Regions from separate parts of the Pseudomonas sp. D4-21 genome, predicted to be linked through region 2. Evidence: predicted binding sites of a transcription regulator. Region 2 holds the regulator's gene; each other region holds the start of a gene.
What was found. Region 2 encodes FliA, which starts transcription of late flagellar genes. Its sites were predicted from a motif close to CTAAAGTTTNNNNNNNNNNNGCCGNTAA; they were not measured.

Region 1 (8,031 bases), 1.9 Mb from region 2:
CTCGGTATACCCATCGGCAATGCCCGCGTGCTCATCCTCGACGAACATTTGCAACCGGTGCCCCAGGGCACACCCGGCGAGCTGTACATCGCAGGGCCTGGAGTCGGCCTGGGGTACCTGAACGATCCAGTGCTGACCAGCAGCCGTTATCTCGACCTGACGCTGCCCAACGAGCAAGCGCTGCGGGTCTATCGCACGGGGGATATCGGCCAGTGGACCGACGACGGGATCGAGCTGTGCGGCCGCCGCGACAACCAGGTCAAGATCCGCGGCTTTCGGGTCGAGCCCGAGGAGATCGAGCATTGCCTGCGCGACAGCCAAGTGTTTCGCCAGGTGGCGGTGGGGGTCGACGAGCGCCGGCGGATCCTGGCGTTCCTGGCGAACCCCGTGGACGATCGACCCGGCGCGGCCCTCAACGCCTTGCGCCAGCATGTGCAGGATTCGCTGCCGAGCTACATGCACCCGGCGGCCTATGTAGAGCTGCCCAGCCTGCCTTACACCAGCAACGGCAAGGTCGATCGCCGGGCATTGCTGGCGTCGGCGGGATCGGTCCAGGCAGGAGCTCAAGGGCGCCAGCCACAAAATGCATTGCAAACCCAGCTCCGACAGCTATGGGCCGAGCTGCTGCAGTTGCCAGCCGAGGACATCGCCACCGACGAGAGTTTTTTCAACCTTGGCGGGCATTCGATCCTGCTTTCGCAGCTGCTGTTGAGTCTCAGGCAGACGTTCGGTCGCAGCCTGTCGATCAACCGCTTCATTGAAGCACCGACGCTGATCACCTTGGCGAAGTTGCTCGATGCCCCCGACCAGAGCGATGCACCCTCGCTGAGCCCCCAGGCTTTCATCGACGCCGAAGCCGAACTCAACCTCGCTCCACTGCCCATCAGCCAGAGCGGTGATGTGCATAAAGTGGTCGTGACCGGCGCCAACAGTTTTCTCGGCGTGCATATCGTCGAAGCGTTGCTGGCGTGGGGGGCCACGGAAGTGGCGTGCCTGGTGCGTGAATCCGGCGGGCAAAGCGCGGCCCAGCGGTTCGCCCAGGCCCTGCGGGAAAATCGCCTGGAGCATCTGGACCTGAGCCGTGTCAGCGTCTACGCCGCCGACATCACCCAGCCACAACTGGGCTTGCCGGACGACACCTACCAGCGGATCGACAGCACGTTCGGCGCGTTGGTGCACAACGCCGCCCATGTCAATCACGTGCTCGACTACGAGTCCCTGGCGCGGGACAACGTCGAGCCCATCTTCGAATGCCTGCGGCTGTGCGAAGGGCGCAGCAAGAAAATCTTCAACTTCGTCTCGACGCTGTCGGCCTCCAGCACCCTGGACGCTAATGGGCAGGTGCTGGAGCAGCCAGCAGCAAGGACACCGCCGATCTACATCAAGAATGGCTACAACCTGTCCAAATGGGTCGGCGAGCGGATTCTGCAACGGGCCCGGGACCTTGGCGTCCGGGTCAATCTGTTCCGTCCCGGCAACATCAGCTTCAACAGCCAGACCGGGGTCTGCCAGCCCCACAAGAACCGCTTGATGCTGATGCTCAAGGGATCGATCCAGCTCGGCCAGGTGCCGGATCTGTCGCTCAATTTCGACCTGATGCCGGTGGACTTCCTGGCCCGTTTCATCGCCTTCCACGCCAGCCGTTACCAACCCAACCAGGCCGTGTTCAACCTGCACAACCCCGAACCCTTGAGCTGGGACGCCTATGTGGCGTCGTTCCGCGACAGTGGCCGGGAATTCGCGCTGGTCAGTGTCGCGGACTGGCAACAGCAGCTGGCGCGGGTCGATACCGACAACGCGCTGTTCGGCGTGCTGGGTTTCTACCTCAACGGCTTCGAAGAGGACATCGGCGACATCTCCCTGATCCGCCATGACAACGCCCGGTCCGGCGTGAGGCAGATGGGCACCCGTTACCCGGAAAAGTCCCCGGCCCTGCTGCGCCGCGGTGCTGATTACCTCAAGGCCATCGATTTCATCTGAAGCAACCCAACACCACGCAAGGAGCAAGACCATGAGTGCTTTTCAACCCGACACCCTGATCAAGAACCCTCAAGCCTGCCATGTCGAAACCTCGGTGCAAGTGCCCGCCGACGCCGCGCGCGTCTGGGAAGTGGTGGGCGACTTCGGCGGGTTCAACCGCTTTATTCCAGCCCTTGAATACATCGAAATGACTGGCGACGGCGTGCGTTCGCTGCGCAAGAAATTCTTCCGCGACGGACAAAACCTGGTGGTGGAGCAACTCAACAGCCGCGATGACCAGGCCATGCACATGACCTGGACGCTGATCTACAACACCCTCGGCATCGACAACCTCTGGGCGGCGATGCGCGTCGAGCCCCTGGGAGACAGCCGCTGCCGCGCCACCTGGACCATCATCGCCGACCACACCGAGGTGCACACACGGGAAGGGTTCAGGGATTTCCTGCAAGGGTTCGCCGATGAGGCGATGGGAAATGTGGTGAAGATGTTCGCCTGACCAAAAAACCCTGTGGGAGCGAGCCTGCTCGCGATGGCATCAGCCCAGACAACCCACACCCGTGGCGAGGGAGCTTGCTCCCGCTCGGCTGCGCAGCAGGCGTAAAGCCAGCCAACGCGGTCCGCCTGCAGGCTTGCAGGGGCCTGCTGCGCAGGCCAGCGGGAGCAAGCTCCCTCGCCACGGGGGATCGGGTCCGTCAGATCTTGAAGCTGTCCACCAGTTGCTTCAATCGATTGGCCTGCTGCGACAAGGCATCGCAATCCTTCAGGGTTTCGTTGAGGTTGGCGACGCTTTGCTGGTTCAACGTATTGATGTGCGTGACGTCCATGTTGAGGGTCTCCACCACGGCTGTCTGTTGCTCGGTCGCGGCGGCCACGGATTGGTTCATGCCGTCGATTTCGCCGATGCGCTGGGTCACGCTGACCAAGCGCAAGCCGGCCTGGTTCGCCACTTCCACGCTCTCCTCGCTGGAAGCCTGGCTCGCGTTCATCGTGGTCACCGCTTCACGGGAGCCGACTTGCAGCGAGGTGATCATCTTGTGAATCTCTTCAGCCGACTCCTGGGTGCGGTGCGCCAGGTTGCGCACTTCATCGGCCACCACCGCAAAACCACGTCCGGCTTCACCGGCACGGGCCGCTTCGATGGCGGCGTTCAAGGCTAGCAAGTTGGTTTGCTGGGAGATGCCCTTGATCACGTCCAGGATGTGCCCGATGTTGTCGGTGCTGGCGTTCAGGGTTTCGATCTGGGTGCACGACAGGCTGATTTTCTGTGACAGCTCGGTCATGGCCTGGATGGTTTTTTCCACCACCTGACGACCATCGTCCGCTTGCTCGCTGGCGCCACTGGCGTGTTGCGAGGCATCGGCGGCGTTACGGGCGATTTCCTGGGTCGCGGCGCCCAACTGATTGATCGCGGCGGCCACGCTATTGGTGCGCGCGCTCTGCTCATCCGATCCAACCAGGGAGGCGTTGGAAGATGTCATCACCCGTTGCGACAGGTCATGCACCTGACGCGTGGCGGAAGACACTTCGGCGATCGACGCGTGGATACGTTCCACGAACTGGTTGAACGACCCTCCCAATACCGCGAATTCGTCCTTGCCCTGCACCACGAGACGCCGGGTCAGGTCGCCTTCACCCTGGGCGATGTCCTGCATGGCGCGGCCCATAGTGGTGAGCGGGCGCATCAACACCTGGATGAGCAGACTCAGCAGCAACGCAATCGCAGCCACTGCAATGAACATCGCAATCAACGCAGACGTACGGAAATGGCTCAGCGGTGCGTAGGCCTTGGCCTTGTCGATCGACAGGCCGATATACCACTCGGCGCCCGGCAAACCTGCCACCGGGGTGAACGAAAGGATGCGGTCCTCCCCGTTCAGCTCGACTTCCTGGATGCCCTTGCCGATACGCACAGGGGTGCCGGGGTAGATGTCCTTGAGGTTTTTCATTACATGGTCTTTGTCCGGGCTGACGATGACCTGGCCGTCGCCACTGACCAAAAACGCATGACCGATCCCGCCAAAGTCCACGGAGTTGATGATTTTCACGAGGGTTTCCAGGCTCAGGTCACCACCCACCACGCCCAACAATTCACCGTTGTGCTTGACCGGCAGGGCAATGGTCACCACCAGGCCGCCCACTGCCGCCGCGTAGGGTGGGGTCAGCATGGTTTTATCGGCGGCCACGGCCTGTTTGTACCAAGGGCGCTGACGCGGGTCGTAACCGTCGGGCATCTTCGCGTCAGGTCGTTGAGTGAACACGCCGGTGTTCTGGCCCACGTAGGTGAACTGGAAGTTCGAGGTCAACGCCGGCTGGTCCACGAGCCCAGGCAAATCGGCGCTCGCCCCTTGGTGTGCGATGTTCTGAGCCAGGTTTTCCAACACCAGCACCCGCCCGCTCATCCAGTTCTGGATGCTGCTGGCCGTCAGGTCACCGGATTGCTCGATGGAGGATTCCAGGCTGCGACCGATGGTATTGCGTTGCAGGTAATCGTTGTAGAGCGTGAACAGGGCAAAAGCCAACACCACCACACCTGAGGCGGCCAAGAGGATTTTGTGGCTGAACTTAAGATTCATGGAGGGACTTCTTATGCAGGGGATGGGGGTGCATTCCGGTTGGCAGTTCCATGTAGCCGCAAGAGCTGGAGATTGGATCCGCTCCATTTTGGTGCACGCATACCCTTCTGTCGGCCAACCCGTGGAAAAGATTAGGCCCTTGTTCAATTGTCCGACGAGATGATTGCCAACATCACACAGCCTGCGTCGAACGGTGGTTGCAAATTTGATGAACGCTTATGACAATGCGACCTATTATCATTTGTGATATCAGGCTATTGCGCTCATGTCCTCCCCCCAGTTAGCAGTACAGGCGCTTTATTGCAGCCATCACGGCTGGCTCCATACATGGCTGCGCCACCGACTGGGCAACGCCGCCGATGCGGCTGACCTGGCCCAGGACACCTTCGTGCGCCTGCTGCAACGCACCGAACGCCTGGAACTCACGGCACCGCGCGCCTTCCTGCGCACCATCGCGCAGGGCTTGGTGATCGATCACTGGCGCCGGGAAGAAATCGAACGCGCCTACCTCGAAACCATCGCGCATCTGCCGCAGGCCCAGATCCCAAGTGCCGAAGCCCAAGCCCTGATCCTCGAACTGTTGGAGGGCATTTCCCGCATGCTCGACGGCCTCAAGCCGAAAGTACGCAGGGCGTTCCTGCTTGCACAGTGTGACGGCATGACCCACAAGCAGATCGCCGAGCAAATGGGCATCTCGCTACGGTCGGTGGAGCGGTACGTCGCCGATGCGCTGTACCACTGCTACGTGCTGCGCTATGAAGATTGAGCCGATCGACCCGCCATCGCGCGGTCGAGGTCCTTCGCAACTGGTGGTCAAGCAAGCGATCCATTGGCTGCTGCGCCTGCGCAACCATGCCGCCAATCCGATCCTTCGCCAACAGTGCGACGCCTGGCGCATCGCCCATCACGATCACGAATTGGCTTGGCAACGGGTGCAATCGCTGCACAGCGAACTCACCTCCAACCTGCGCGCCGTGCCCAGTGCTCATATTGCCCTCGACACCCTGGAGGCCAGCGCCCAGCGCCTCGGTCGACGCCAGGCCCTGAAATTGTTGTCCGGCGTCGCCGTGGTGGGCGCCGCCGCATGGCTGGGCAAGGACCTAGGCTGGCAGCCGTGGCGTGCCGACTTCGCCACTGCCACGGGCGAACGACGCGGTTTCCAATTGCCGGACGGTACACGACTTGAACTCAACACCCGCAGCGCCGCCGACCTCGACTATACCGCCAGCCAGCGTCTGATCACGTTGACCCGCGGCGAAATCATGGTCACCTGTGGCCGAGACCCAGGACGCCCGCTGCTGGTGAAAAGCCGAGAGGGTCTGTTCGAAGGACTGGAAGGGCGCTTCGTCGTGCGCCAGGACAGCGGCTGCACGCGCCTGAGCGTCACCAGCGGCCGGGTCGCCATTCGCTCACATCGCAACAGCGAGGGCGCGCCGATCCACGTGGAGGCAGGGCAAAGCTACCTCGTCAGTTCATCGACAGCGACCCTGGCGCCGCCCCTGGACATGGACGCCGGCGCCTGGGCGGACGGCTTGATCGTGACGCGCAACATGCGCCTGGAAGACTTCCTCAGCGAGGTCGGCCGCTACCGCCGGGGCTGTCTGAGATGCGCCGCCTCGGCCGCGGACCTGCGCTTGTCCGGAGTCTTCCGCCTGGATGACATCGACAAGATGCTGGCCGTGCTCCCCCGCACGCTGCCCGTGCAGCTGCATTATCGAACCCGCTGGTGGGTCACGGTGGAACGTGCGGCCTGATTTTTTTTGGCGGGTTTTGCGAGGGCGTCCGGCTAGGACAGTAAGCAACGCTTATCTGCCTTCAGCGACTCCAACGGAAACCCAAAATGACTGAGCGCGTAACCCTCAAGACCTCCTTCGGCTGTTCCTCGCAAACCAGCCCTTTGCGCCAAGCCGTCCACGCCGCACTGCTGAGCACCGCGCTGGGCGTCAGCGCCGTGCCGATGCTCGCTGTCGCCGCGCAGGACGGCGTCACGGCCAGCCGTCAGAGCTACAACATCGCGGCAGGCCCGTTGAACGAGGTGCTGAATCAGTTCGCGCGCCAGGCCGGGATTACCCTGGCGAGCACCCCCGAGCAAACCGCTGGCCGCCAGTCGCCTGGGCTCAAAGGTGACTACTCGGCGGACCAGGCCTTGGACCAGTTGCTCAGCGGTTCGGGGCTGATTGCGGTCGGCCAGGAAGGCAGCGGCTACGTGTTGCAGGCCCAGGCCGGGGACAGTGCACTGGCGCTGCCGACCACTGACGTCAAGGCCTTCGCCCTGGGTAACGCCTTGGGCAGCATGGCGGGCTACAACGCCACCCACAGCCAAGTCGCGACCAAGACCAGTACCGCCCTGCGAGAGACTTCACAAAGCGTATCGGTGGTGACGCGCGAGCAAATGGACGACCAGGGCGCGCAGACCGTATCCCAGGCGATGCGCTACACCCCCGGCGTGCTGACCAACCCCTACGGTGCGACCCATCGCTACGATTACGTGGCCATGCGCGGCTTCAACGACGGCTCGGTGGATAACATCTACCTCGACGGCCTCAAGTCCATGGGCGACAGCGGCACCTACAGTTCCATGCAGGTCGACCCGTACTTTCTCGAGCGCGTCGACATCCTCAAGGGCCCGTCGTCGGTGCTGTATGGCCGCAGTTCTCCGGGCGGCCTGGTGGCGCTTACCAGCAAAAAGCCGCTTTATGAGGCCTACCATCAGGTCCAGGCCACTGTCGGCACCCAGGGCCAGCGCGGCGTGGGCTTCGACTTCAGCGGGCCGGTGGACGATGAAAAACGCATCGCCTATCGCCTGATCGGCCTGGCGGACACCTCCGATACCCAGTTCGATCACAACAAAGAAAAGCGCTTCACCCTGGCGCCCACCATCAGCATCGACTTCACCGAGAACACCTCGCTGACCCTGCAAGCCTACCTGCAGCACGAACCCGACGGCGGCTACCATGGCGGCGTACCGGCCGACGGCGCACTGCACCCGCGCAACGGTCGGCGGATCTCGGAAAATTTCTTCGAAGGCGAGCCCGGCGTCGACGTTTACGAACGTGATCAGCAGTCGTTCGGTTATCAATTCGAACACCGTTTCAACGATGTCTTCACCGCCCGGCAAAACTTCCGCTACCTGGACTCCGACGTCACCAACAATCAGATCTATGCCTTCGGCTGGACCAGCCCCACCAGCAACGAGTTGAACCGTTACTACACCGGCGCCGATGAAAAGCTGCATTCGTTCATCGTCGACAACATGCTGCAGGCCGAATTTTTCACCGGCGCGACCAAGCACACCGTGCTGATGGGCGCGGACTACCAGCGGCGCAAGACCGTGGTCGACTGGACCAGCGGCAGCCTCGCCCCGATCAACGCCTTCGACCCGGTCTACGGAAACTCGGCGATCACCAACGTCAGCGCGACCAGCTACGTGCGACGCCTGGAGCAAACCGGTGTCTATCTGCAAGACCTGATCGAAATG
Region 2 (8,031 bases):
TCGGCATCCCTTGAAAGCCTCTATTTCAACCTCCCGCAAAAGTTGGAAAGCTTCTTGCAATACCCCGCCTGCGCCCCTTCCGGGCGTCAAAAGTTTGCTTCCAGGAACGGGGAATATTGGTGGATCGCTCTCAGTTACTCAGCACCGCGCGCAGCAACGTCGTAGACCTCAGCAGGGGCAATCTGGGCGTGCCGCTGTTGCTGCTGGTCCTGCTCGCCATGATGATGCTGCCGGTACCGCCGTTCCTGCTGGACGTGTTCTTCACGTTCAACCTCGCCTTGTCGATCGTGGTGCTGCTGGTGTGCGTATACGCCCTGCGCCCATTGGACTTCGCCGTCTTCCCGACCATCCTGCTGGTGGCGACGCTGTTGCGCCTGGCGCTGAACGTGGCGTCCACCCGGGTGGTGATGATTCACGGTCACGAGGGGCACCAGGCCGCCGGTAAGGTGATCCAGGCCTTCGGCGAAGTGGTGATCGGCGGCAACTACGTGGTCGGTATCGTGGTCTTTGCCATCTTGATGATCATTAACTTCGTCGTGGTGACCAAGGGCGCCGGGCGGATTTCCGAGGTGAGCGCGCGTTTCACCCTCGACGCGATGCCTGGCAAGCAGATGGCGATCGACGCCGACCTCAATGCCGGCTTGATCGACCAGAGCCAGGCCAAGCTGCGCCGTCTCGAAGTAGCCCAGGAAGCCGAGTTCTACGGGTCCATGGACGGTGCCAGTAAGTTTGTCCGCGGTGACGCCATCGCCGGCCTGCTGATCCTGTTCATCAACCTGATTGGCGGCATGGCCGTCGGTATCTTCCAGCACGGCATGGCTTTCGGCGACGCCGGCAAGGTCTACGCGTTGCTGACCATCGGTGACGGTTTGGTGGCGCAATTGCCATCACTGTTGTTATCCACAGCGGCGGCGATCATGGTGACCCGTGCTTCGGGCTCCGAAGACATGGGCAAGCAGATCAATCGCCAGATGTTCGCGTCGCCCAAGGCCCTGGCCGTGGCGGCCGGCCTGATGGCGGTGATGGGCCTCGTGCCGGGAATGCCGCACTTTTCTTTCCTGAGCATGGCGGCCTTGGCCGCGGGTGGCGCGTACCTGTTCTGGAAGAAGCAGAACGTGCAGAAGGTCCAGGCACTGGAAGAGGTCAAGCGCCAGCAGGAACTGCTGCCGTCGCCAGCGCGTGCCATGGAAACCAAGGAATTGGGTTGGGATGACGTGACGCCGATCGACATGATCGGCCTGGAAGTCGGCTACCGCTTGATTCCATTGGTCGATCGCAACCAGGGCGGCCAATTGCTGGCGCGGATCAAGGGCGTGCGCAAGAAGCTGTCCCAGGATCTGGGCTTCCTCATGCCCACCGTCCACATTCGCGACAACCTCGACCTGGCGCCGAGCGCCTATCGCCTGACGCTCATGGGCGTGATCCTGGCGGAAGCCGAGATCTACCCGGACCGCGAGCTGGCGATCAACCCAGGGCAGGTCTACGGTTCGCTCAACGGCATTACCGCCAAGGATCCGGCTTTCGGCCTGGAAGCGGTGTGGATCGAAATCAGCCAGCGGGCCCAGGCCCAGTCCCTCGGTTATACCGTGGTGGACGCGAGCACGGTCGTGGCGACCCACTTGAACCAGATTCTCTACAAGCATTCCAGCGAGCTGATCGGTCACGAAGAAGTCCAGCAACTGCTGCAAGTACTGGCCAAAGGCTCGCCGAAACTGGCTGAAGAATTGGTGCCGGGCGTGGTTTCGTTGTCCCAATTGCTCAAGGTGTTGCAGGCGCTGCTAGCCGAACAGGTTCCGGTGCGCGACATACGCAGCATTGCCGAAGCGATCGCCAACAACGCTTCGAAGAGTCAAGATACCGCCGCTCTGGTGGCTGCGGTGCGGGTCGGCGTATCCCGCGCAATCGTCCAAAGCATTGTAGGCACTGAGTCTGAGCTGCCTGTGATCACTCTGGAACCAAGGTTGGAACAGATATTGCTCAATAGTCTGCAGAAGGCAGGACAAGGCTCGGAAGAGGGTGTTCTGCTGGAGCCAAGCATGGCCGAGAAGCTGCAGCGTTCGCTGATCGAAGCAGCCCAGCGGCAAGAGATGCAAGGCCAACCGGTGATCCTGCTGGTGGCCGGTCCGATTCGCGCGATGCTTTCGCGGTTCGGGCGCCTCGCGGTCCCGGGGCTGCATGTGCTGGCGTACCAGGAAATACCGGACAACAAGCAAGTGACCATCGTTGCGACAGTAGGGCCCAACGGCTGAGGTAGTGGTTTATGCAAGTGAAGCGTTTTTTCGCCGCCGATATGCGTCAGGCCATGAAACTGGTTCGTGACGAGCTGGGCGCTGAAGCAGCCATCATCGGCAACCGTCGTATCGCCGGCGGTGTCGAGCTGACGGCAGCCCTGGACTACAAATTGTCGGCGCTGGCCCCTCGCGTTCCGAACATGGAGCTCGAGGACGAGCTGCGCAAGACTCAGTCGCGCATCGCCAGCGCCCAGGCCGAGTTGAGCCTGCGCAGCAGCGAAGGCTCGGCCAGCGCGGGCACCAATCGTCAATTGTTCGCCGGCCAGCCACTGACCGCAGGCCTGCCGCTGACCGCTGCCGAACCGCTGATCGAGCCGACGCCGGCCGAACCGCGTCGTCCGGCACCGGCACCCGTTGCCGCAGCCGCGGGCGTTGATCCCCGTGCCCTGGACTCGATGCGCTTCGAACTCAACAGCCTGCGCGAGCTGATGGAAGTCCAGCTCGGCTCGCTGGCCTGGAACCAACTGCAAGGCAGCCGTCCGGCCCAGGCCAACCTGTGGCGTCGCCTGCAACGCATTGGCCTGTCCGGCCCGCTGGCGCGCGACCTGCTGGCATTGATCAGCGACATCGACGAGCCTCGCCAGGCCTGGCGCATGCTGCTGGCGCACCTGGCGCGGATGATCGCCACGCCGGAAGTCGAGCCACTGGAAGAGGGCGGAGTAATCGCCATGGTCGGCCCGGCCGGCATGGGCAAGACCACCACTCTGGCCAAGCTCGCGGCCCGTTATGTACTCAAGTACGGCGCCCAGAGTATCGCCCTGGTGAGCATGGACAGTTTCCGCATCGGTGCCCAGGAGCAACTCAAGACCTTGGGCCGGATCCTCAATGTGTCGGTGACCCATGTGGATCCGGGCCAATCCCTGGCCCAGGCGCTGGAACCGCTGATGCGCAAGCGCGTCGTACTGATCGACACCGCCGGCCTGCAAGCCAGCGATCCGGCCCTGCGCATGCAGCTGGAAAGCCTGGCCGGGCGTGGCATCAAGTCAAAAAATTATCTCGTGTTGGCAACCACCAGCCAGAAACAGGTTCTAACCGCCGCATACCACAGTTACAAACGCTGCGGGCTGGCCGGCTGCATCCTGACTAAGCTGGACGAAACGGCAAGCCTGGGCGAGGTGTTGAGCCTGGCGATCGGTCATGAACTACCGGTGGCCTACCTGACCGACGGGCCGCGGATCCCGGATGATTTGCATCTGCCGCGCCGTCATCAACTGGTCAGTCGTGCCGTGAGTGTGCAAATGCAGGAAGAACCCAGCGAAGAAGCCATGGCTGACATGTTCGCTGATATCTACCACAGCCCGACCAAGCAGGTTGGCTGAGGTATTCATGAATATTTTTTGTACCTACATCGATGGTCTGCCATGCATTGTTCCGTATGTGAACGCGCAGCCAGTAATGTGGCCTCCGTCTAAGTAAGACAAGGTAAAGAACGAACATGGGCAGCATGCATCCCGTACAGGTGATCGCGGTGACCGGCGGCAAAGGTGGCGTCGGGAAGACTAACGTGTCAGTGAACTTGTCCCTGGCTCTGGCAGAGCTTGGCCGACGGGTCATGCTGCTGGACGCCGACCTGGGCCTGGCGAACGTCGACGTGCTGCTGGGGCTCACACCCAAGCGCACGCTGGCGGACGTGATCGAAGGGCGCTGTGAATTGCGCGACGTGCTGTTGCAAGGCCCCGGCGGGATTCGCATCGTGCCGGCCGCCTCCGGCACCCAGAGCATGGTTCACCTGACCCCGGCGCAGCACGCCGGCCTGATCCAGGCCTTCAGCGACATCGGTGACAACCTCGATGTGCTGGTGATTGACACGGCTGCCGGTATTGGTGACTCGGTGGTCAGTTTCGTGCGCGCCGCCCAGGAAGTGTTGCTGGTGGTCTGCGACGAACCGACGTCGATCACCGACGCCTACGCGCTGATCAAACTGCTTAACCGCGACTATGGCATGAACCGCTTTCGCGTCCTGGCCAACATGGCCCAAAGCCCACAGGAAGGACGCAACCTGTTCGCCAAGTTGACCAAGGTCACGGATCGCTTCCTGGACGTCGCCCTGCAATACGTCGGCGCAGTGCCTTACGACGAAAGCGTACGCAAGGCTGTCCAGAAGCAACGTGCCGTTTATGAAGCTTTTCCTCGTTCCAAATGCGCCCTGGCGTTCAAGGCGATCGCCCAGAAGGTCGACACCTGGCCGCTGCCGGCCAACCCACGTGGGCATCTGGAATTTTTCGTCGAGCGTCTCGTGCAACAAACAGCAGGGCCCGTGTTATGACAGCCAGCGGTTACAACCATCTCTACAAAAAATCGGCACGGGACGCCCAGTACGAATTGATCGAGCGTTACGCGCCACTGGTCAAGCGCATCGCCTACCACTTGCTGGCGCGTTTGCCGGCCAGTGTCCAGGTCGAGGACTTGATCCAGGCGGGCATGATCGGCCTGCTCGAAGTGTCGAATAAATACGACGCGAGCAAGGGCGCCAGTTTCGAGACATACGCCGGTATCCGTATCCGCGGGGCGATGCTCGATGAGGTCCGCAAGGGCGACTGGGCGCCGCGTTCGGTGCATCGCAACACCCGCATGGTCAGCGACGCGATTCGTGCGATTGAAGCGAAAACCGGGCGAGACGCTAAAGATCACGAAGTTGCGGCCGAACTCCAGTTGAGTCTCGATGATTATTACGGGATTTTGAACGATACCTTGGGCAGTCGCCTGTTCAGTTTCGACGACCTGTTGCAGGACGGCGAACACGAAGGGCTGCACGAGGACGGCGCGAGTGCTCACATGGAGCCGTCGCGCGACCTGGAAGATGAACGTTTCCAGAGCGCCCTGGCGGATGCGATTGCCAATTTGCCGGAGCGTGAGCGACTGGTCTTGGCGCTGTACTACGACGAAGAGCTGAACCTCAAGGAAATCGGTGAGGTCCTGGGGGTCAGCGAATCGCGGGTCAGCCAGTTACATAGCCAGTGCGCGGCCCGCTTGCGGGGGCGTTTGGGGGAGTGGCGAGCGCGCTGACGAGCAGTGTGGGGACGCTGCGAGCGGGGCTGGCATGGCGTATGCCGGGCCAGTCTCCATCCGTTGTGCTCCATACCGTTGTCGAGTGTTGTGCCGGATTGATTGAAATGGCGCGTCCAGGTGCTGGGCGCGTTTAAGACTGCTTGGAGGTCGAATTGGACAAGAACATGAAAATCCTCATCGTTGATGACTTCTCAACGATGCGGCGGATCATAAAAAACCTGTTGCGTGACCTCGGGTTCACCAACACGGTCGAGGCCGACGATGGCACAACCGCCATTCCGGTCCTCAACAGCGGGAGCATCGACTTTCTGGTGACTGACTGGAACATGCCTGGCATGACCGGTATCGACTTGCTGCGCCACGTGCGCGCCGACGAAAAACTCAAGCACCTCCCGGTGCTGATGGTCACTGCCGAAGCCAAGCGCGAGCAGATCATCGAAGCGGCCCAGGCCGGTGTGAACGGCTATGTGGTCAAACCCTTCACGGCCCAGGCGTTGAAAGAGAAGATCGAAAAAATCTTCGAACGCATCGGTTAACGGCGCCACGGGGGAGCTATGGACAACGAATCTTCAATGGGCGATTTCGAATCGACCCTGAAAAAACATGCCCGCGAACTGGTAGACAGCCTTGAAAAGGGCCGCTTCGGCGATGCGGTTCAAATGATTCATGAGCTCAACCAGACCCGTGATCGCGGTCTGTACCAGGAAGTCGGCAAGCTCACCCGTGAACTGCACAGCGCGATCGTCAATTTCCAGATCGATCCGAACATGCCGCAGGCCGAGGAAGTCTCGCAGATCACCGACGCCACCGAGCGCCTGGGTTATGTGGTCAAGCTGACCGAAGCCGCAGCGAACCGCACCATGGACCTGGTGGAAAGCGCAACGCCCCTGGTCAACGGCCTGAGCGAGGAAGCCCAGGCGTTGAGCACCGATTGGGGACGGTTCATGCGTCGCGAAGTGGGCGCCGAGGAGTTCCGGGAGCTGGCCCGTCGGGTTGACGGTTTCCTGGCGCGCAGCAGCGCCGAGAATCGCGCCGTGGCCAGCAACCTCAACGACATTCTGCTGGCCCAGGACTACCAGGACCTGACCGGCCAGGTGATCAAGCGTGTGACCCAACTGGTCACCGAAGTGGAAAGCAATTTGCTCAAACTGGTGTTGATGGCAAGCCAGGTCGACCGCTTTGCCGGCATCGAACACGACCGTGAAGCGATGCTCGCTGAAAAAGATCCACAAAAACATCTCTCTCAGGGTGAAGGTCCGCAGATTCATGCCGATAAAAGAGAAGACGTTGTGTCCGGTCAGGACGATGTGGACGATTTGCTGTCCAGCCTTGGATTCTAAGTTTTAGCCCTATTTTAGGAGCAGCCATTAATGAGCTTCGGCGCCGATGAAGAGATCCTTCAGGATTTCCTGGTTGAGGCCGGCGAGATTCTAGAGCAACTATCCGAACAGCTGGTCGAGCTGGAAAGCCGACCTGATGATGCGGATCTGCTCAATGCAATTTTTCGCGGTTTCCACACTGTAAAAGGAGGCGCCGGCTTCCTCCAGCTTAATGAGCTGGTGGAGTGCTGCCACATTGCCGAGAACGTGTTCGACATCCTGCGCAAGGGTGAGCGTCGCGTCGACTCGGAACTGATGGACGTGGTGCTCGAGGCCCTGGATGCGGTCAACAGCATGTTCAGCGAAGTGCGCGAGCGCTCGCCGATCACCCCGGCCACCCCCGAGCTGCTCGCCGCGCTGTCGCGCCTGGCCGAGCCGCAGTCGGCTGACGAGGCCATGCCCGTTGCCGAGCCTGTGGTCGAAGAACCGGTTGCGCAAGAATCGGGCGACATCACCGATCATGAATTCGAATCGCTGCTGGACTCGCTGAACGCCGTCAAGGCCGAAGCCGAGGCTCCGGCCGCGCCCGCTGCGCCAGCCGCCGATGCCGCTGCCAGCGATGAAATTACCGACGATGAGTTCGAATCGCTGCTCGACCAACTGCACGGCAAGGGCCAGTTCGCCCCCGATGCGGTCGTAGCGCCGGCGGCCCCGGCTGCGCCAAAGGCAGCGGGGGATGACTCCGACATTACCGACGACGAATTCGAAGCCTTGCTCGACCAGTTGCATGGCAAGGGCAACTTTGCCGTCGACGCGTTGGATTCGGCCATCGCTTCGGCGCCGACCCCGGCCAAACCAGTGGCAGCGGCAGCCGGAAGCGACTTGATCAGCGACCACGAATTCGAATCGCTGCTCGACGAGCTGCATGGCAAGGGCAAGTTCAGCGAAGTCGGCACGGCCGCCGCCGCGCCTGCCGCTGCCGCCACGGCTGCACCCGCCGCCAAGGCCGCGCCGAAGCCGGCCGCCAAGGCGCCGGAACCGAAAGCCGAAACCCCGAAGCCTGCCGCCGCAGTGGCGCCAGCCCCGGCTCGCGCGCCTTCCGCCGCGCCCGCCGAAAAACCGGCGAGCGAAGCCGAGACCACCGTTCGCGTCGACACCGCGCGGCTGGATGAGATCATGAACATGGTCGGCGAACTGGTGCTGGTGCGTAACCGGCTGGTGCGCCTGGGCCTCAACAGCCAGGACGAAGCCATGTCCAAGGCCGTGTCGAACCTCGACGTGGTCACGGCTGACCTGCAAACCGCGGTCATGAAGACCCGGATGCAGCCGATCAAGAAAGTTTTCGGGCGCTTCCCGCGCCTGGTTCGCGACCTGGCTCGCCAGCTCAAGAAAGAAATCAACCTGGAACTGGT
Region 3 (8,031 bases), 2.5 Mb from region 2:
TGCCGGCAATGCCGCTCACGGTTTCGTTGAGCGTGGTGATGCCTTCCAGGCTGCTGAATTGCGCCAGTTGGGCCACGAACTCACCGTTGTCCTGGGGTTCCAGCGGGTTCTGGTTTTTCAGCTGGGTCACGAGCAGTTGCAGGAACGCATCCTTGCCCAATTCCTGGTTGCCACTCGCCGCATTGGTCGCCGCACCCAGGCCATCGGCCTTGGTATTGGTCTTGACCGAGGAGTTGGCCAGAATCTCGTTGAGGCTCAAACCGCCTGTTGTATTGGTGACGCTCATATGAATCGCCCCTTATCACTGACCGAGGGTCAGGACCTTCTGCATCATGGTTTTGGCGGTGTTCATCATTTCGACGTTGGTCTGGAACGAACGACTGGCGGAAATCATGTCGGCCATTTCTTCGACGACGTTGACGTTCGGGTAATAGACATAACCCTTGGCGTCCGCGGCCGGATGGTTTGGCTCGTAACGTGCTTCGAGGTTGCTCTGGTCTTCAACGACGCCGAGCACCTGTACGCCCTGCCCCGCCGCGTCCTGGTCCTGGAACAGCGAATCGCTGCCGCCGGATTGGCCACCCTGGAACATGGTGGCGAACACCGGGTGACGGGCGCGGTAGGTCTGGTCGATGCTTGACGAAACGGTCTCGGCGTTGGCGATGTTACTGGCGACGGTGTTCAGGCGAGTGGTCTGGGCACTCATGGCACTGCCGGCGATGTTGAAAACGCTCGCGATCGACATGACTTACTCTCCACGCAGGGCCGATACCAGCCCTTTGAATTTACTGTTGAGCAGGGTGAAGCTGGCCTGGAAGTTCACGGAGTTTTCCGCGTAGTTGGACTGTTCCAGTTGAGCGTCCACGGTGTTCTGGTCGACCGAGGGCTGCATCGGCGTGCGATACATCAACGATTCGTCGCCGCTGCCTACGCCTTCGGCTTCGATATGACGGCTGTTGGTCATGTTCAAGGCGAAGTGGCCGTTCTTGGTCTTCTCGTTCTGCTCGGCGAGTACCTTGGAAAAGTCCAGGTCACGGGCCTTGTAGTTCGGCGTGTCGGCGTTGGCGATGTTGTTGGCCAGGACTTCGGCACGCTGGGCGCGGAAGCTCAGGGCCTGTTCGTGGATACCGAGCGCTTTATCGAAGCTGATGCTCATGTCGGAAACCTTTGGGTGACCAGAATGTACGTACGAAGGCTTTAGCAAGCGCCGTGCCACTTTCCGAAAGCCCGTAAACCGGGGCTTTGCGGGCAACGGCAAAGCGGCAATGCCAGAAAAGCGGCAATCGGTTTCCGCCGGATGCCGCTTTTCTGCCGCTTTCATCCAGGCAAAGGAAATCAAAATGTGGGAGCGAGCTTGCTCGCGATGGCGGTCTGTCAGTCAACGTTGATGTCGTCTGCAATACCGCTATCGCGAGCAAGCTCGCTCCCACAGGGGACAGTGGTGATTGAATATGAGCACGCAAAAAAAAACGGGAGCCCCTAGGGACTCCCGTTCTACCATCCAAGCCAATCACTTCGCCTGGTAAATGATCCCCGGGCTGCACTGGACCATCTGGTAATGGTCCGGCAAGCCGTTCAACGCCTCGGATGCACCCAGGAACAGATAACCACCCGGTTTCAGGGTGCTGTGGATGCGCGTCAGGATGTCCTTCTTCACCTCAGCGGAAAAGTAGATCAACACGTTGCGGCAGAACACGATGTCGAACTTGCCCAGGCTGGCGTAACTGTCCAGCAAGTTGAACGAGCGAAACTCCACGCGGCTCTTGATGGGCGCCTTGACCACCCATTTGCCCGGTCCCTTGGCGTCGAAATAACGTTGCAGGCGATCGGGCGACAGGCCGCGGCCGATGGCCAGGCTGTCGTACTCGCCGGTCTTGCAGTTGTTGAGCATGGTCCCGGACAGGTCGGTGGCGACGATCTGCACGCCGCCTTTCAACTGGCCAATGTTGGTGCGCTCGAACTCATCAATGGACATCGACAAGGAATAAGGTTCCTGCCCCGACGAACAGGCCGCCGACCAGATCCGCAGGCGCTGGCCCGGGCTGGCCTTGATGGCCGCCGGCAATACCTTGTTCTTCAATACCTCAAAGGGATAGGTGTCACGAAACCACAGGGTTTCGTTGGTGGTCATGGCGTCCACGACCATCTCGCGCAAGCCACTGCGCGGCTGGGTCTGGATACGCTGAACCAACTCGCCCAATGACTTGATGCCCTGTTGTTCCATCAACTTATTGAGACGGCTCGACACCAGGTACTGCTTGTTTTCACCAAGCAAGATGCCACAGGCTTTTTCCAGGAAGACCCGGAACTGTTCGAAATCCAAATTACCCGTAGACAAAATACCGCCTCTTTTCACTGTATTGACTTGCCGGGCGCACAACGCGCCCGACCTTTAGCCTGCTGACTTGATTCGCTCGACGACTCGGGAAGCGAGGTCATCGGGCCGGAACTTGGCCAGGAAGTCATCGGCGCCGACCTTCTTGACCATTGCCTGGTTGAACACCCCAGACAACGAAGTATGCAAGATGATGTGCAGCTTTTGCATGCGCGGGTCGCTGCGGATTTCCGATGTCAGCGTGTAGCCGTCCATCTCCGGCATCTCGATGTCGGAGATCATCATCAGGAACTCCTCTTCCGGCTTCTTGCCTTCGTCGACCAGGTTGCGCAGGTAATCCAGCGCTTGCCGCCCATCGTTCAGCGCAATCACTTCGACGCCGACCGTTTGCAGGCAACGTGTGACCTGCTTACGGGCCACCGAGGAATCGTCGACGGTCAGCACCCGCAGGGAAACCGCCTTGTGCTGGGTCTCGGCATCTATCACGCCAACGGAAATCGTTTCCGGGGTCGGCGCCACTTCGGCGAGGATTTTCTCCACGTCGATGATTTCCACCAACTGGTTATCGACCCGGGTCACCGCCGTGAGGTAGTGGTCGCGGCCGGTCCCCTTGGGTGGTGGATGGATCTCTTCCCAGTTCATGTTGACGATGCGCTCCACCGATCGCACCAGGAACCCTTGGGTCTTGGTGTTGTACTCGGTGATGATCACAAACGGATTGCTCTGGTCCAGCAGTCGGCCGGAACCGGTCGCCATCGCCAGGTCGAGAATCGGGATGGTCGCTCCCCGGATATTCGCCACACCGCACACGACGGGACTGGATTTCGGCATCAGGGTCAGCTTGGGGCATTGCAGCACCTCGCGAACCTTGAACACGTTGATCCCATACAATTGTCGGCCGTCGAGACGGAACAACAACAGCTCCAGGCGATTCTGACCCACCAGCTGTGTGCGCTGGTTTACCGAATCCATCACTCCCGCCATGCCCTGACTCCTACCTAACGCTAATGTGTCCGACGCGCATTCATCACTAAACGGCACGGGGCTTGCTATTGAACCGGCATGAACGCACAAACGACATTTTCTCGACGCCTGACCACTCACTGCCGCCACTGGCTCGGTGCACTGCTGGCTGCCTGCCTGCTCGCTTCGGGCGGTCCTGCCCTTGGTGCCGCTGCGGTAACCTTGCCTGATCTCCTTATCGGCGTCACTCAGGGCTTTCTTGAGTTCACCGTAGAAGACTATCTGGCAACCAGTCAAACCGAAGGTCGCTACGAGATTGAAGTCAACCAGCTCGACCCGCGCCTGCGGATGCCGATGTGCGACAAGGAATTGACTGCCTCGCTGGAGAGCCCGGCCAGGCCCCTGGGCCGCGTCACGGTGAAGGTTCGTTGCGATAGCGCCGCGCCCTGGACGGTGTTCGTGCCCGCTCAAGTGCGCCTGTACCGGGAAATTGTCACCACCACTCGCCCACTCAAGCGGGCCGGGATCGTCGAGCCGCAGGACGTGGTGCTGCGTGAGCGCGACGTCAGCCAGATCAGCCAGGGTTTCCTGACGTCCGTCGATGAGGCCATTGGGCAGAAACTTGTCCGACCAATGGTCGCCGACCAGGTGGTGACCCAGGTGCATCTGGAACAGGCCGAGGTGGTTCGCAAGGGCGACCAGGTGGTCATCACCGCTCGCAGCGGCACCCTGGCCGTGCGGATGCCCGGCGAGGCCCTGGCCAACGGTGGCATGCGCGAACAGATTCGGGTGAAAAACCTCAATTCCCAACGGGTCATCAAGGCACAGGTGATAGCGCCTGGCCAGGTGGAAGTGGCTATGTAAGAGGCTGTAAGGAGGGTAGACAGGCTGGCGCTTGACCTCGGTGTTCCCTAGACTGTGCCTTGTACGAAGGCAAGCGCGGACGTGCGCTCGTTCATTTGAAAAATGAGCCTAAAGTTTTTTTGGGGATGGCCGAAAACATGGCAAGCGTCCAAATACCCAGAGGTTTTTTACCATGGTCATCGATTTCAATCGTTTAAACAGCTCCTCGCCCCTGACAGGCACTGCGCGCACCAGCGCCAGCAAGGAAACCGTCGAAACCGACAAATCCAAGCCAGCCGACCAGGCCGCCACTGTCAGCAACGGGGAATCGGTACACCTCAGCAATGAGGCTCAACAGTTGCAGAAGGTCACTGACAAGCTGCGCGATCAACCTGTCGTCGACAACGCCCGCGTGGCCGCGTTGAAAGCAGCAATCGCCGATGGCAGCTATCAAGTCGACAGCAACCGTGTAGCCAGCAAGCTGCTCAACTTCGAAGCCCAGCGCTAGGCCCCCGCCTGCGCCAGGCTTTTGGACGCTTAAGACCCAAGGCCAGCCATGCACGACACTCATTTATTGCAACTGATCATCGACGACTTTGCTCCAGCGCAACAATTGTTGGAGCTGTTGCAGACCGAAGCCCTGGCATTGCACGGGCGGGACATGCCCCTGCTGGAAAATATTCTGGCGCAAAAGCAGGCATTGATCATTTTGCTCGACCAGCATGGCCGCAAGCGCAGCGAAATCCTCGCCAGCCTCAACCTGCCCGCCGATAACAGTGGCCTTGAGCAATTGGCCAGCCAATCGTCGATCGGCGATCAGCTGTTGTCGCAAAGCGCCGTGCTCAACGACCTGCTCAACCAGTGCCAGGCCGCCAATGCTCGAAACGGCCAGTCTATCCTGATGCAACAGGCCGCCACCGCCAATCAGTTGCGTATTCTCAATGGCGGCGAAATCCCGACGCTCTATGACGCTCGCGGCTCGACCGCGAAAATGGTCAAGCACCGCCCGCTCAGCCAGGCATGAAGCGAACGATGCCGGAGCACTATCAACGCGCGATACATGCTGGCAAAATGCTGGCTCTTTGTAGTCGTATTTTGCCTGGAGATTGACCCACCGTGTTCAATGCCTCAAACGCGGATGATGCTCCGCAGCCGCCCAAGGTCCTCGCCACCCCTCTGGAAATCTCCGGCAGTCTGCGGATGCTGCAAGACAGTCACGACCCGCTGATCATCACCTTCCACGAGCGCAGCCAGCGGTTCCAAAGTTACCTGGTGGATGTCGATCGCGAAACCAACACCATCGCCCTGGACGAAATGATTCCTCGGGACGGTGAACGTTTCTTACTGGCCGGCGAGCCGTTTCGCGTCGAGGGTTTCCATGACGGCGTGCGCATCGCGTGGGAGGGCAACGGCCCATTGACCATTCAGGAATCGAGCGATGGCCGCTGCTATCGCGGCGCCTTGCCTGAAGAAGTGGTTTATCACCAGCGCCGCAACGCCTTCCGGGCCGCATTGAAACTGGCGCAACTGGTGAACGTGGAGTTGGGTGGCGACAAGCTCAAATCACCGGTGAATGGCAAGCTGCTGGATATTTCCGCAACCGGCTGCAAGCTGCGCTTCGATGGCGATATCACTGAACGGCTGCAGCTGGGCCAGGTTTACGAACGCTTCATCGCCGCCCTACCGTTTGGCAGCATGACCGCGCCGGTGGAGCTGCGCTACCTGCATTTCGAAGAGCGGATCAACACCACGTTCGCAGGCGTGCGCTTCCATAACATCAGCGGCCTGGTACAACGCCAGGTGGAACGCTTCGTGTATCAATTGCAGCGTGAAGCCCGTCGGTTCGATAAAGACGACTTCTGATTTCCGGCGCGCTATAAAAAAACGGGCAATCCCTTTGCAAGGATTGCCCGTTTTTTTTTATGCCGGTCTCAGGGCCTGGCCTGGGTGAAATCGGACGGTGGCAGTTCGTCGTCGGCGCCTTCGGTGACCGGCTCCAATTCAGGTTGAGGCTCGGGCTCGACGTCCGGATTGGGCGAGGCCTGCATCTGCTCCTGCACCACTTGCTCGTCGACCCGCGGATCGAGGCACGCCACCAAGGGTGAACTGGTCATGTTGTCCGGCATGGCCACGTGATGCAGCGGCGCGTCGTCGACCTGGTGCAGGTTGGTGACCGCTTTCGGCCGGATCCGCCATACCAGCAGCAACGCAAACAGGGCAAAAAAGCCATAGAGCATCTGGCTGCCGTACAGCTTCATCAGCACCCCGGCCACCAACGGGCCGATGCTGGCGCCCACGCCGTAGGTCACTAGCAGCATCGCGGTGAGCGACACCCGGCGATCACCCTCGACGTGGTCATTGGAAAACGCGACCGCCAGCGGGTACAGGCAAAACTGCACCAACGAACAGCAGAAACCGGCGATGAACAATACTTCCAGCGGCGCCTTCGACAGGATGGCCAGCGGCAAGGCACACACCACCAGGGCCAGTGCGAAGCAGCGGATCAACAGGGCCCGATCGTAACGATCCGACAGCCAACCCAGCGGCCATTGCACCAGCAGGCCGGCAAAGATGCAGCAGCCCATGAACAAGCCGACCTGCTCGGTACTCAGGCCCTGCTGGGAGGCGTACAGCGGTGCCAGGCCGTAGAAGGAGCCGACGATCAGCCCGGAGCCCAACACCGTGGTCAACGATTGCGGTACGCGCTTGATAAAGAAGCGCGGCTCCATCGGAGCCGGATGCAACGGCGCCGGGTGAATCCGCCGGGTCAATGCCACCGGCACCAGGCACAGGGCGAAACACAACGCCACCAACATCAGCAATTCAAGGCCCAGGGCCGGATGCATGACCAGGATCAGTTGGCCCAGCACCAGCCCCAGGTAAGAAGCAATCATATAGCCGCTGAACACTACCCCGCGTTGCTTGGCATCGGCCTGCTCGTTGAGCCAGCTTTCGATAACCATGTACTGGCACATCATGCCCAGGCCGACAATCATCCGCAGCACGATCCAGGCCGGCAGCCAGTTCACCAGGCCATGGCCCAATACCGCCGCACCGACGATCCCGGCGCAAGCCGAATAGGCGCGGATATGCCCGACGCGGCCAATCAGCCGGTGGCCGATCTTGCCGCCCAGCACCAGGCCGAAATAGTTCGCCGCCATCAGCGCACCGACCCACAGGCTGTCCACATTGTCGGCGGCCAGGCGCAGGGCCAGGTAAGTACTCAGAAGGCCTGAGCCAATGAGCATCATCAGCGAGGCGAAATAAAGCGCTCGAAAAGGTTTCCAGATTTGGCGCATCGGCGTTCCGAGCGGCTCCTTGAGGTAAGTAAGGGCTATCTTTGGAAGATAGCCCGAATGCGACGGTTCGTTATGCCTGGGCCGCCAAAACGCGCCGCTCCCAGGGCGTGATTTCGTCAAAGAAACTGGTCAGTTCCAGGGTTTTCGAGGCAACGTAACCTTCGATGAACTCGCTACCGAACAGTTCCTTCGCCAAGTGGCTACGCTTGAGACGTTCAAGCGCTGCATGCAAGGTACATGGCAAAGACAGATTCTCCGGCACCTCGAACTCGCCCTGGATCGCGGCACCCGGTTCCAGGCGATTCTCGATGCCATGGAGCCCCGCCGCCAGACTGGCGGCAATCGCCAGGTAAGGGTTGGCATCGGCTCCCGGCAAGCGGTTCTCGACCCGCCGGGCTACCGGCGCACTCGCAGGAATGCGCAGCCCGGCCGAACGATTGTCATGGGACCAACAGGCATTGTTTGGCGACGCGAATGGATGGCAGAGGCGGTGGTAGGAATTCACGTTTGGCGCGAACAGCGCGGTGAAATCCGCCATGCCGGCCTGCTGCCCGCCAATGAAGTGCCGGAACGTCGCGGTCGGCTCGCCCG
Region 4 (8,031 bases), 680 kb from region 2:
GCGGTCATCGTCATGCGCGCCAAAACCGCCGCCACTGCGGTCACCTATCACCAGGTAGAAAGGGATCGCTGGTTCAAGACGCCGGAACTTGCGGCCGAGGCCGCCAAGGAGTCAGCCCGGGCCCTGAAGCTCGCGGTGGACGAAGGTGCGCTGAAAGCCTGAAGCCAATCGAACTCCTGACGATTGCTCGCCTCAGATAGAGGGAAGCAACCGAGGCGCCATGACGGCGGTAGTCCAGAGGAGTCCTACAAAATGGAACAACCATCCCACGAACTCAGCACCCTGTTTGACCAACTTGGCCTGCCTTCGGACGGCAACGCCATCGATGATTTCATCATGGCGCACCCGCTGGATCCGAACACCAAGTTGGTCGATGCGCCTTTCTGGTCGAATCAGCAACAAGATCTGCTTCGCGAATGGTTGCTTGCCGACGGCGAAGAGGCGGTATTGGTGGATCAACTGAACGTACGCCTGCACGACGGTAAATAACCCCAGAACGGCAAGCAAGCTTTCGTGGCGAGGGAGCTTGCTCCCTCGCCACGAAAGCTTGCTCGTCATACAGGCTCCGTCGAGACTCAGCGCGGTTTCTCGGGCTTATAGCCCAGCCGCAACCCACCCCAATGACGTCCCTTGAGCATGATTGGCACCGACAGGTCATGCATCAGCTCGCCCGTGTCCCGCGTATAGGTTTGCAGCAACACCGGCTGTTGATGACTGCCGCAGCGGATCCCGGTGCGATCGGAGAACTTGCGCTTTGTGCGATTGTTCAGCGTGTCCACTTGCGGATCGCCGGTCAACGGCTGACAGAACGCATTGTTGTGAGTCGGCACGTAGCCCTGCTGAGTGCAGGCAATCGCGAAGACCAGCCCCTCATGCCGCGCCAGCAACGGTTCCTGGATCGCTGGCAGCACCTGGTCGGTGTAGCGGTCGAAACGGGTCTGGAACTTCGCCGGATGGGTATTGGGGATCGGTTGGTAGCTGCGATCGAACAGATCCTCCAGGCTGACGCGCCCCTGGTCGATATCCGCCTCGAACTGTGCGGCAATCCGGCTTGCCCCTTCCCGCGCCAAGTCATAGACCCGCTGGTGATAATCGTCCAGGCCCACCTCGGCCAGGCGCTCGCTGATGGTCTCGGCCTGGCCTTCCATCTGCACAGCGGCCTCGGCCAGGCGCTGGGTCTGCTGGTCGCTGATCGCCAGGTCACCGCGCATTTGCTCGATCGCATGAAACAGGCTATCGAGTTGTCCACGGTTAGTGTCGGTACCCTGGGCGATGGCGCTGACCTGGGTTTCGACACCGGCCGCAAGCCGCGCGATGTTTTCGAGGTGCTGGCCGGTGTGCTCGACTTGCTGCACACCGCTGTCCAGGTCACCGGCCAATTGGCGGATCTGCTCGACGACCTGCGCGGTGCGCTGCTGGATATCCGCGACCATCACGCCGACCTCGCCGGTCGCCGCGGCAGTGCGCCCGGCCAACCCACGCACCTCGTCGGCCACCACCGCAAAACCGCGACCATGTTCCCCGGCACGGGCCGCCTCGATCGCAGCGTTAAGGGCCAACAGGTTGGTCTGGCTGGCGATCGATTGAATCACCAGGGTCACCCGCTGGATTTCGTCGCTGCGCACGCTCAGCGCCTCGATGAGTTCGCGGCTTTCATTGGCGCGCTGACTGAGCTGATGCATTCGGCTGATGGATTCGACCAACTCGCTGCGCCCGGCGACACTGCTGCGATGGGCCTCGCTGGCCGCGCCCAGGGCCTCTTGACTGAGCTGCGAGGTGGCCTGCTCGGTCGCGATCATCGCTTCGGCGTTGCCAACGATCTGCGCCGCGGCCCCGAGCTGTGACTGGACCTTGCCCGCCAGCTGCTTGACCGAATAGGCAACGCCAGCGGCGGACAGTGCATTATGGCTGGTGGTGTAGGAAAGATCGCGGGTGAGCTCGGCCAGGCTGTCGCTTGCCGTCGGCACCGGTGTGCTGTTCAGCCGCGAGCGCAGGCGTGGCAACCAGACGATGAGCAGCGCCAGCGGCAACGCCAGGTACAACGACCAACCGCCCAAGGTCATGCCACACAGCAGCGAAACCAGCGCCAGGCTTTGCAGAGTCGGCGCAAGCCAGCGCGCTGTAACGCGCGCTACTGGCACCGAGGCCGACGCTGTCGCCGCCAGAGATCCTTCTGTCGCCATTTTCGTCACCCACTTTTCTCATTGTTATGGCCGCATTAAACGCCACTATCGAGCCATTATCCATGGTCCATTAGTCGTGTTTTCGGCAAAAAAACGAGAAGCGTGATGACCAAAAAGCAAAAAGACCGCAGCTTCGGATGAAGGGCTGCGATCTTTTTCGAAAACGGTATCAGGCCTGGCGCTGGTGCTTGTCGATCTGCTCGTGACGTTCCTGGGCTTCGATGCAGTATTTGGTGGTCGGACTGATCAACAGGCGCTTGAGGCCGATCGGCTCGCCGCTGTCGTCGCACCAGCCGAAGCTTTCGTCGTTGATACGGTCCAGGGCCTGCTCCAGTTGCGGCAGCATGCGCTGGTCGCGATCGATGGCGTTGACCAGCCAGGTGCGCTCTTCTTCTACGGAAGCTGCGTCCGCCGGGTCGGCCGGGCTGTCCAGGCTCTCAATGGCGATTCGGTTCTGTTCGATGCGCTCGTGGGTTTCGACTTTCATGTTCTGCAACAGCTTGGTGAAGTAAGCCAGTTGCTCGGCATTCATGTAGTCATCCGCCGGCATGGCCAGCAACTTTTCCTTTGTCATTGATTTCTCTATAAAAAAACGTGCATTAAGGCGAATTATGGAGCGTCCCGCATCAAGCAGCCACGCTCATCGGGAAGGCGCCGTTTATTCCAAGCGCCACCCGGCACTCAATTTACGAGGGGCGGCAGTCTAAGGCCGAGTCGGGGCGTCAGCAACCGAAAACATGGGGAAAATGTCCGACAACCGCTTCAAATGCTGTCTGACAGGCTTCTGCCGGCCGTCGGAGTGCGTTTATAACAAGAAATTCGCTGCGATGGCTGTATCAAGAAGACAAATGGCAACGCCACGCGGGTCAGGCGTGGCGCTTTGTCGCAACCTCAGGCATGTCAGCGTTTGAGTTTGCGCTTGTTGCGGTACTGATCGATCACCACCGCGACGACAATGATCAGACCCTTGATGATGTCCTGGATATAGGCATCGACACCGACAAAGGTAAAACCACTGGCCATTACCCCGAGGATCAGCGCACCGATCACCGTCCCGGTGATGCGCCCCACTCCACCGGCCAGGCTGGTGCCGCCAATGACCGCCGCGGCGATCGCGTCGAGCTCGTAAGACATGCCCATGCCGGCCTGCCCGGTCGCCGCCCGCGCCGAGGCCACGACGCCGGCCAAGCCCGCCAGCAGCCCCGCGATGCTGTAGACGATCACCAGGTGGCGCTTGACGTTGATGCCCGAGGTCCGCGCCGCCTGCATGTTGCCGCCGATGGCGTAGGTGTATTTACCGTACTTGGTGTAGCGCAAGGCGACGTGGAAGATCACCGCCACCACCAGGAAGATGATCACCGGCATAGCGCCATGACCGATGGCGGTGTACGAATCGGACAACATGCTCACCGGCTGGCCTTCGGTGTAATAACGCGCCAAGCCACGGGCCGAGACCATCATGCCGAGGGTGGCGATAAAAGGCGGGATGCCGGTAACGGCGATGATGCTGCCGTTGATCGCCCCCGCCAGCAGCCCCACGCCGAGGCCCGCCACCACCGGTATCCACACGGGCAGGTCCGTCAGGGAAGGAAACACCGCCCGGGAAAAATCCGAAGTCTGGGCCAGGCTCGCGGCAATCATCGCCGACAACGCCAGCACCGAACCTGACGACAAGTCGATGCCGGTGGTGATGATCACCTGGGTCACGCCGATGGCCAGCAGGCCGATGATCGACACTTGCAGGATCATCAGCACCAGGCGCTGGGAGTTCATCAGGAAACTCTGGTCGCGCATGATCCAGCCGAACAGCTCGAACACCAGGCCGATGCCGATCAGCACCAGGAAAATGCTCAGTTCCGTGGGCAGCCGCCGACGCGTCCTGGCCGGTGCGGCGGCGGGTTTGTTTTCCAATATCGCGTTCATAGCCAATCACCTTTTTTATCTGTGGCGAGGAAGCTTGCTCCCTCGCCACGGGATTATTGCTCGACGTTATTGATTCGCCCGGCAGGCATCAGGACAGGCCCGACGCCAGTTGCATGACTCGTTCCTGGGTGGCTTCGCTGCGGTCGAGGGTGCCCATCAGGTCGCCTTCGTGCATCACCATGACGCGGTCGCTCATGCCCAGCACCTCAGGCAGCTCCGAAGAAATCATGATGACCGCCATGCCTTCGCTGGCGAGGTAGGCAATGAGTCGGTAGATCTCGGCCTTGGCGCCGACATCGATGCCGCGGGTCGGTTCGTCGAGGATCAGGATGCGCGGGTTGGTCATCAGCCAGCGGGCCAGCAAGGCCTTCTGCTGGTTACCGCCGGATAGAGTGTCGATGCACTGCTCCAGGGACGGTGTCTTGACCCGCAGCTTCTTGCACATGTCCTCGCACAAGGCGCGCAGGGCTTTTTGCTGGATGAAACCGTTGCCGACGTAATGAGGCAGCACGGCCATTTCCATGTTTTCCAGCACCGACAAGCAGGGAAACAAGCCGCTGAGCTTGCGATCCTCGGTCAACAACGCGAAGCCCTTCTCGATCGCCATGTGCGGATCACTGATGTGGACCGGCTGGCCGTCCAGCAAGATTTCGCCGCCAGTGGCAGGGGTGACGCCGAAAATCGCCTCGGCGACGTTGGTCCGGCCCGAGCCCATCAACCCCGCGATGCCGAGGATTTCCCCGGCGTGCAGGTCGAACGACACCCCTTTGAAAATACCCGCCAGGCTCAAGTCCCGTACCGACAGGACCCGATCGCCGATTGGCTTGTCCCGCTCGGGGAACAATTGGCTCAATTCACGCCCGACCATCATCGAAATCAGGCTGTCGCCATCCATGCTGTCGGCCCGTTGCAGGCCGATGTAGGCGCCGTCGCGAAACACCGCCACTTCATCGGCGATGGCGAAGACTTCGTTCATTTTATGGGTGATGTAGATGATGCCCTTACCCTGGGCCTTGAGGTCGGCGATGATCGAGAACAAATGGGCGACTTCGGTCTCGGTGATGGCCGAAGTCGGTTCGTCCATGATCAGGATGTCGGAGTCATACGAGACGGCCTTGGCGATCTCCACCATCTGCCGTTCGGCAATGCTCAGGTTGCCCACCTGCTCCTCCGGGTCAAGCTTGATGCGCAAGCGCTCCAGCAACCGGGCGGTGCAGCGGTGCATTTCACCATGATCGATCATGTGCAGGCCGTTGAGCTGTTCGCGGCCGATCCAGATGTTTTCGGCGATGCTCATGTGGGGCATCAGGTTCAGTTCCTGGTGGATCATGGCGATCCCGGCCTGCAAGGCCGCCAGGGGGGTGTCGAAGGTCACCGGCTTGCCCCGCAGGCGCAGCTCGCCGGCGTCGGGCTGGTAGATGCCGGCGATGATCTTCATGAGCGTGGATTTGCCCGCACCGTTTTCCCCCATCAAGGCCAGCACCGAGCCGGGGCGTACCCGCAATTGCACGTCTGACAGGGCCACGACGCCAGGGAAGCCTTTGCTGACGTTGACGACCTCCAACAGGTACGGTTCGTCAGGTAATGCGTCCGGCCGGAACGTTGCCGCCGGGGCGCTCGAAGCAGTCGCTGATGCGAACATGGTGGGTACTCCCTGGGCAAGGTCGGCGCGGCGACCTTGCCTGTTTATTGTTGTGATGAAACAGGTGAAGCGTTACTTGAACTGATCGACGTTCTCCGGCGTGATCAAGCGATATGGCACCCAGACGGATTGCTCGACCGGCTGCTTCTTGACCATTTTCACCGCGGTATCGATCGAGCCGTCGGCTTGACCCTTGGCGTCCTGGAACACCGAGACCGCCATGTCGCCTTTCTTGATGGCGTTCAAGCCGTCCGGCGTGCCGTCGACCCCTGCGATCAACACGCTGCCCTTCTTGGCGCCCGTTTGCCTGAGGGCCATGGCGGCGCCAATGGCCATTTCATCGTTGTTGGACACCACGGCGTTGAACTCGCGGCCTTGGGTCAGCCAGTCATTGACCAGGGTCATGCCCTTGTCCCGGGACCACGTGCCCGTCTGCTCCTGCTCGATCTTGATGTCCGGGTACTTGGCGAGGACTTCCTTGACGCCCTTGGTGCGGTTGGTGGTGGAGTTGTTCGCCAAATCGCCCAGCAGGATCACGATCTCACCCTTGCCGCCCATCTTGTCGGCCAGGTACTGCATCTGCATGCGCCCGGCCTCAAGGTCATCCGAGGCCACGGTGACCACGCCTTCCGGCAGTTTCGGGTCGTCTGGACGGCGGTTGACGTACACCAGCGGAATGCCGGCGGCCACGGCGGCCTTGGTGATGCGTTGGGTCGCGGCGGTGTCCACCGGGTTGACGATGAGCGCGTCGACCTTCTGGCTGATGAAGCTTTCTACCTGACTCAATTGCTTGACCACGTCGCTGCGCGCATCTTCGAACTGCAACGTGACGCCGTCCGGCAGGGCCTTGGCTTTCTTGTCCATGGACTCGCGCAGGTAGGTCAACCAGGTGTCATCGAACTGGGACATGCTGACGCCGATCTTCAGGTCCGCCAGGGCAGCGCCGCTGGCAAACATCAATGACAGGGCCAGCGAGGCAATACGGGTCTTGGTGTTCATGAACGTTCTTTCTCCACTTTTTTGTTGGTCTTATGGATAAGGCGTAACGGACTTCAGGAACGTGGTAAACGCACGATCGGTGCGCCGGGCATGCAGCACACCACGGCGCCCCTGCGCTGGATGCACAGGGCTTCGAACAAGGGAAGGATTGCGGACAGGCGCAAGGACAATGGCAGGTGAAACGCAGAGCGGTTGAAGGTTTTCATCGACGGTACCTGGCTGTGTTTCTTGTTTTTGTTTCGTCCTTCGTCCATTCAGGGCGAGCCTGGATAAACGCGGACAGGGTTGTCGGTAACCTGGAATCGACTTTATTGGAAAATATTTTCCATATCAACCCATTTTAGAATTTTATTCGTTTTTTATTCCATGTCCTACAGGCTCGGATAAACACACCACCTGACCCTGCTCCGCGCTCTGTCTTGCCGCGTCCAGGAGGCGTGTCGTGGCCAGGGCATCGCGGGCCGCAACGGGCAGCGGGCCGTCGCCCTGCAACGCTGTCTGTAGACGCTGATAGAACGCGAGCCAGCAGCCCCGTTCCGAGGCTACCCGCTCGCGCTCGGCACCGTGTTCGAACCAGCCCCAGCGCCGATGTTCTTCCGTGCCCCAACGTTCGCCCTCGGTGGCGGGGCTCAGTCCCGCCAATGCCAGGGCCTCCTGACCATCGAGGCCTTCGACGGTATAGCAGCCTTCGCTGCCACTGACCCGAAACCTTGGGCGCGGAGCGCTTTGCAGGCAATTGCCGCTCAAGTGCGAGACCACACCGCTTGCGTGGACCAACGACATGAAAAAACCGTTGTCGTAGGCCTGGCCTGGCTGTCGATAATCCAGCTCGGCATACACCCGGGTCACCGGCCCGAACAATTGCAGCGCCTGGTCCACCAGATGGCTGCCCAAATCCCGCAGGAAGCCCCCGCCACTGGCTTTGCCCACCGAGGTCGGCGAGTAACGTTCGACGCTGGACTCAAAACGAATGACCTGCCCCAGGGCACCGGATGAAAGCAATTTGCGCACCGTCAGGAAATCCGAATCCCAGCGGCGGTTCTGGTACACGCTCAACGGTACGTTGCGTCGTTCGGCAGCCAACACCATCGCTTCGGCCTGCCCGGCATCAAGGGCGAATGGCTTGTCGCTGACCACCGCCACGCCGTGCTCGATGGCCTCCATCACAATGGCAGGGCGCGCTTGCAGCGGCGTGGACACCACCACCGCATCGACGCCGGCCGCCACCAGTTGCTCAAGACTATCGAAGGCCTGGACCCGCGGATGCTCGGTTGCCAATTGCTG

Region 1: the regulator FliA is predicted to act here: its motif matches at 4,661-4,688, upstream of J3Q04_RS01125 (methyl-accepting chemotaxis protein).
Region 3: the regulator FliA is predicted to act here: its motif matches at 4,271-4,298, upstream of flgM (flagellar biosynthesis anti-sigma factor FlgM).
Region 4: the regulator FliA is predicted to act here: its motif matches at 2,263-2,290, upstream of J3Q04_RS14515 (methyl-accepting chemotaxis protein).

The regions. Positions count from the first base shown of each region.
Region 1 covers NZ_CP071664.1:235,729-243,759, reverse strand. Annotated here, with positions in the region: gene J3Q04_RS01135 (amino acid adenylation domain-containing protein) at 1-1,980, shown strand, start outside; gene J3Q04_RS01130 (SRPBCC family protein) at 2,012-2,476, shown strand; gene J3Q04_RS01125 (methyl-accepting chemotaxis protein) at 2,673-4,553, opposite strand; gene J3Q04_RS01120 (sigma-70 family RNA polymerase sigma factor) at 4,819-5,319, shown strand; gene J3Q04_RS01115 (FecR domain-containing protein) at 5,309-6,307, shown strand; gene J3Q04_RS01110 (TonB-dependent siderophore receptor) at 6,394-8,031, shown strand, end outside.
Region 2 covers NZ_CP071664.1:3,948,981-3,957,011, reverse strand. Annotated here, with positions in the region: gene flhA (flagellar biosynthesis protein FlhA) at 120-2,249, shown strand; gene flhF (flagellar biosynthesis protein FlhF) at 2,261-3,610, shown strand; gene fleN (flagellar synthesis regulator FleN) at 3,727-4,557, shown strand; gene fliA (RNA polymerase sigma factor FliA) at 4,554-5,297, shown strand; gene J3Q04_RS17585 (chemotaxis response regulator CheY) at 5,465-5,836, shown strand; gene J3Q04_RS17580 (protein phosphatase CheZ) at 5,855-6,640, shown strand; gene J3Q04_RS17575 (chemotaxis protein CheA) at 6,671-8,031, shown strand, end outside.
Region 3 covers NZ_CP071664.1:1,483,920-1,491,950, reverse strand. Annotated here, with positions in the region: gene flgD (flagellar hook assembly protein FlgD) at 1-286, opposite strand, end outside; gene flgC (flagellar basal body rod protein FlgC) at 302-745, opposite strand; gene flgB (flagellar basal body rod protein FlgB) at 749-1,156, opposite strand; gene cheR (protein-glutamate O-methyltransferase CheR) at 1,511-2,338, opposite strand; gene J3Q04_RS06635 (chemotaxis protein CheV) at 2,393-3,319, opposite strand; gene flgA (flagellar basal body P-ring formation chaperone FlgA) at 3,398-4,162, shown strand; gene flgM (flagellar biosynthesis anti-sigma factor FlgM) at 4,335-4,649, shown strand; gene J3Q04_RS06620 (flagella synthesis protein FlgN) at 4,698-5,165, shown strand; gene J3Q04_RS06615 (flagellar brake protein) at 5,258-6,004, shown strand; gene J3Q04_RS06610 (MFS transporter) at 6,073-7,440, opposite strand; gene J3Q04_RS06605 (glutamine synthetase family protein) at 7,511-8,031, opposite strand, start outside.
Region 4 covers NZ_CP071664.1:3,268,152-3,276,182, forward strand. Annotated here, with positions in the region: gene J3Q04_RS14505 (hypothetical protein) at 1-162, shown strand, start outside; gene J3Q04_RS14510 (DUF2789 family protein) at 253-489, shown strand; gene J3Q04_RS14515 (methyl-accepting chemotaxis protein) at 576-2,183, opposite strand; gene J3Q04_RS14520 (TraR/DksA family transcriptional regulator) at 2,353-2,757, opposite strand; gene J3Q04_RS14525 (ABC transporter permease) at 3,084-4,106, opposite strand; gene J3Q04_RS14530 (sugar ABC transporter ATP-binding protein) at 4,195-5,748, opposite strand; gene J3Q04_RS14535 (sugar ABC transporter substrate-binding protein) at 5,821-6,747, opposite strand; gene J3Q04_RS14540 (hypothetical protein) at 6,801-6,953, opposite strand; gene J3Q04_RS14545 (Gfo/Idh/MocA family protein) at 7,096-8,031, opposite strand, start outside.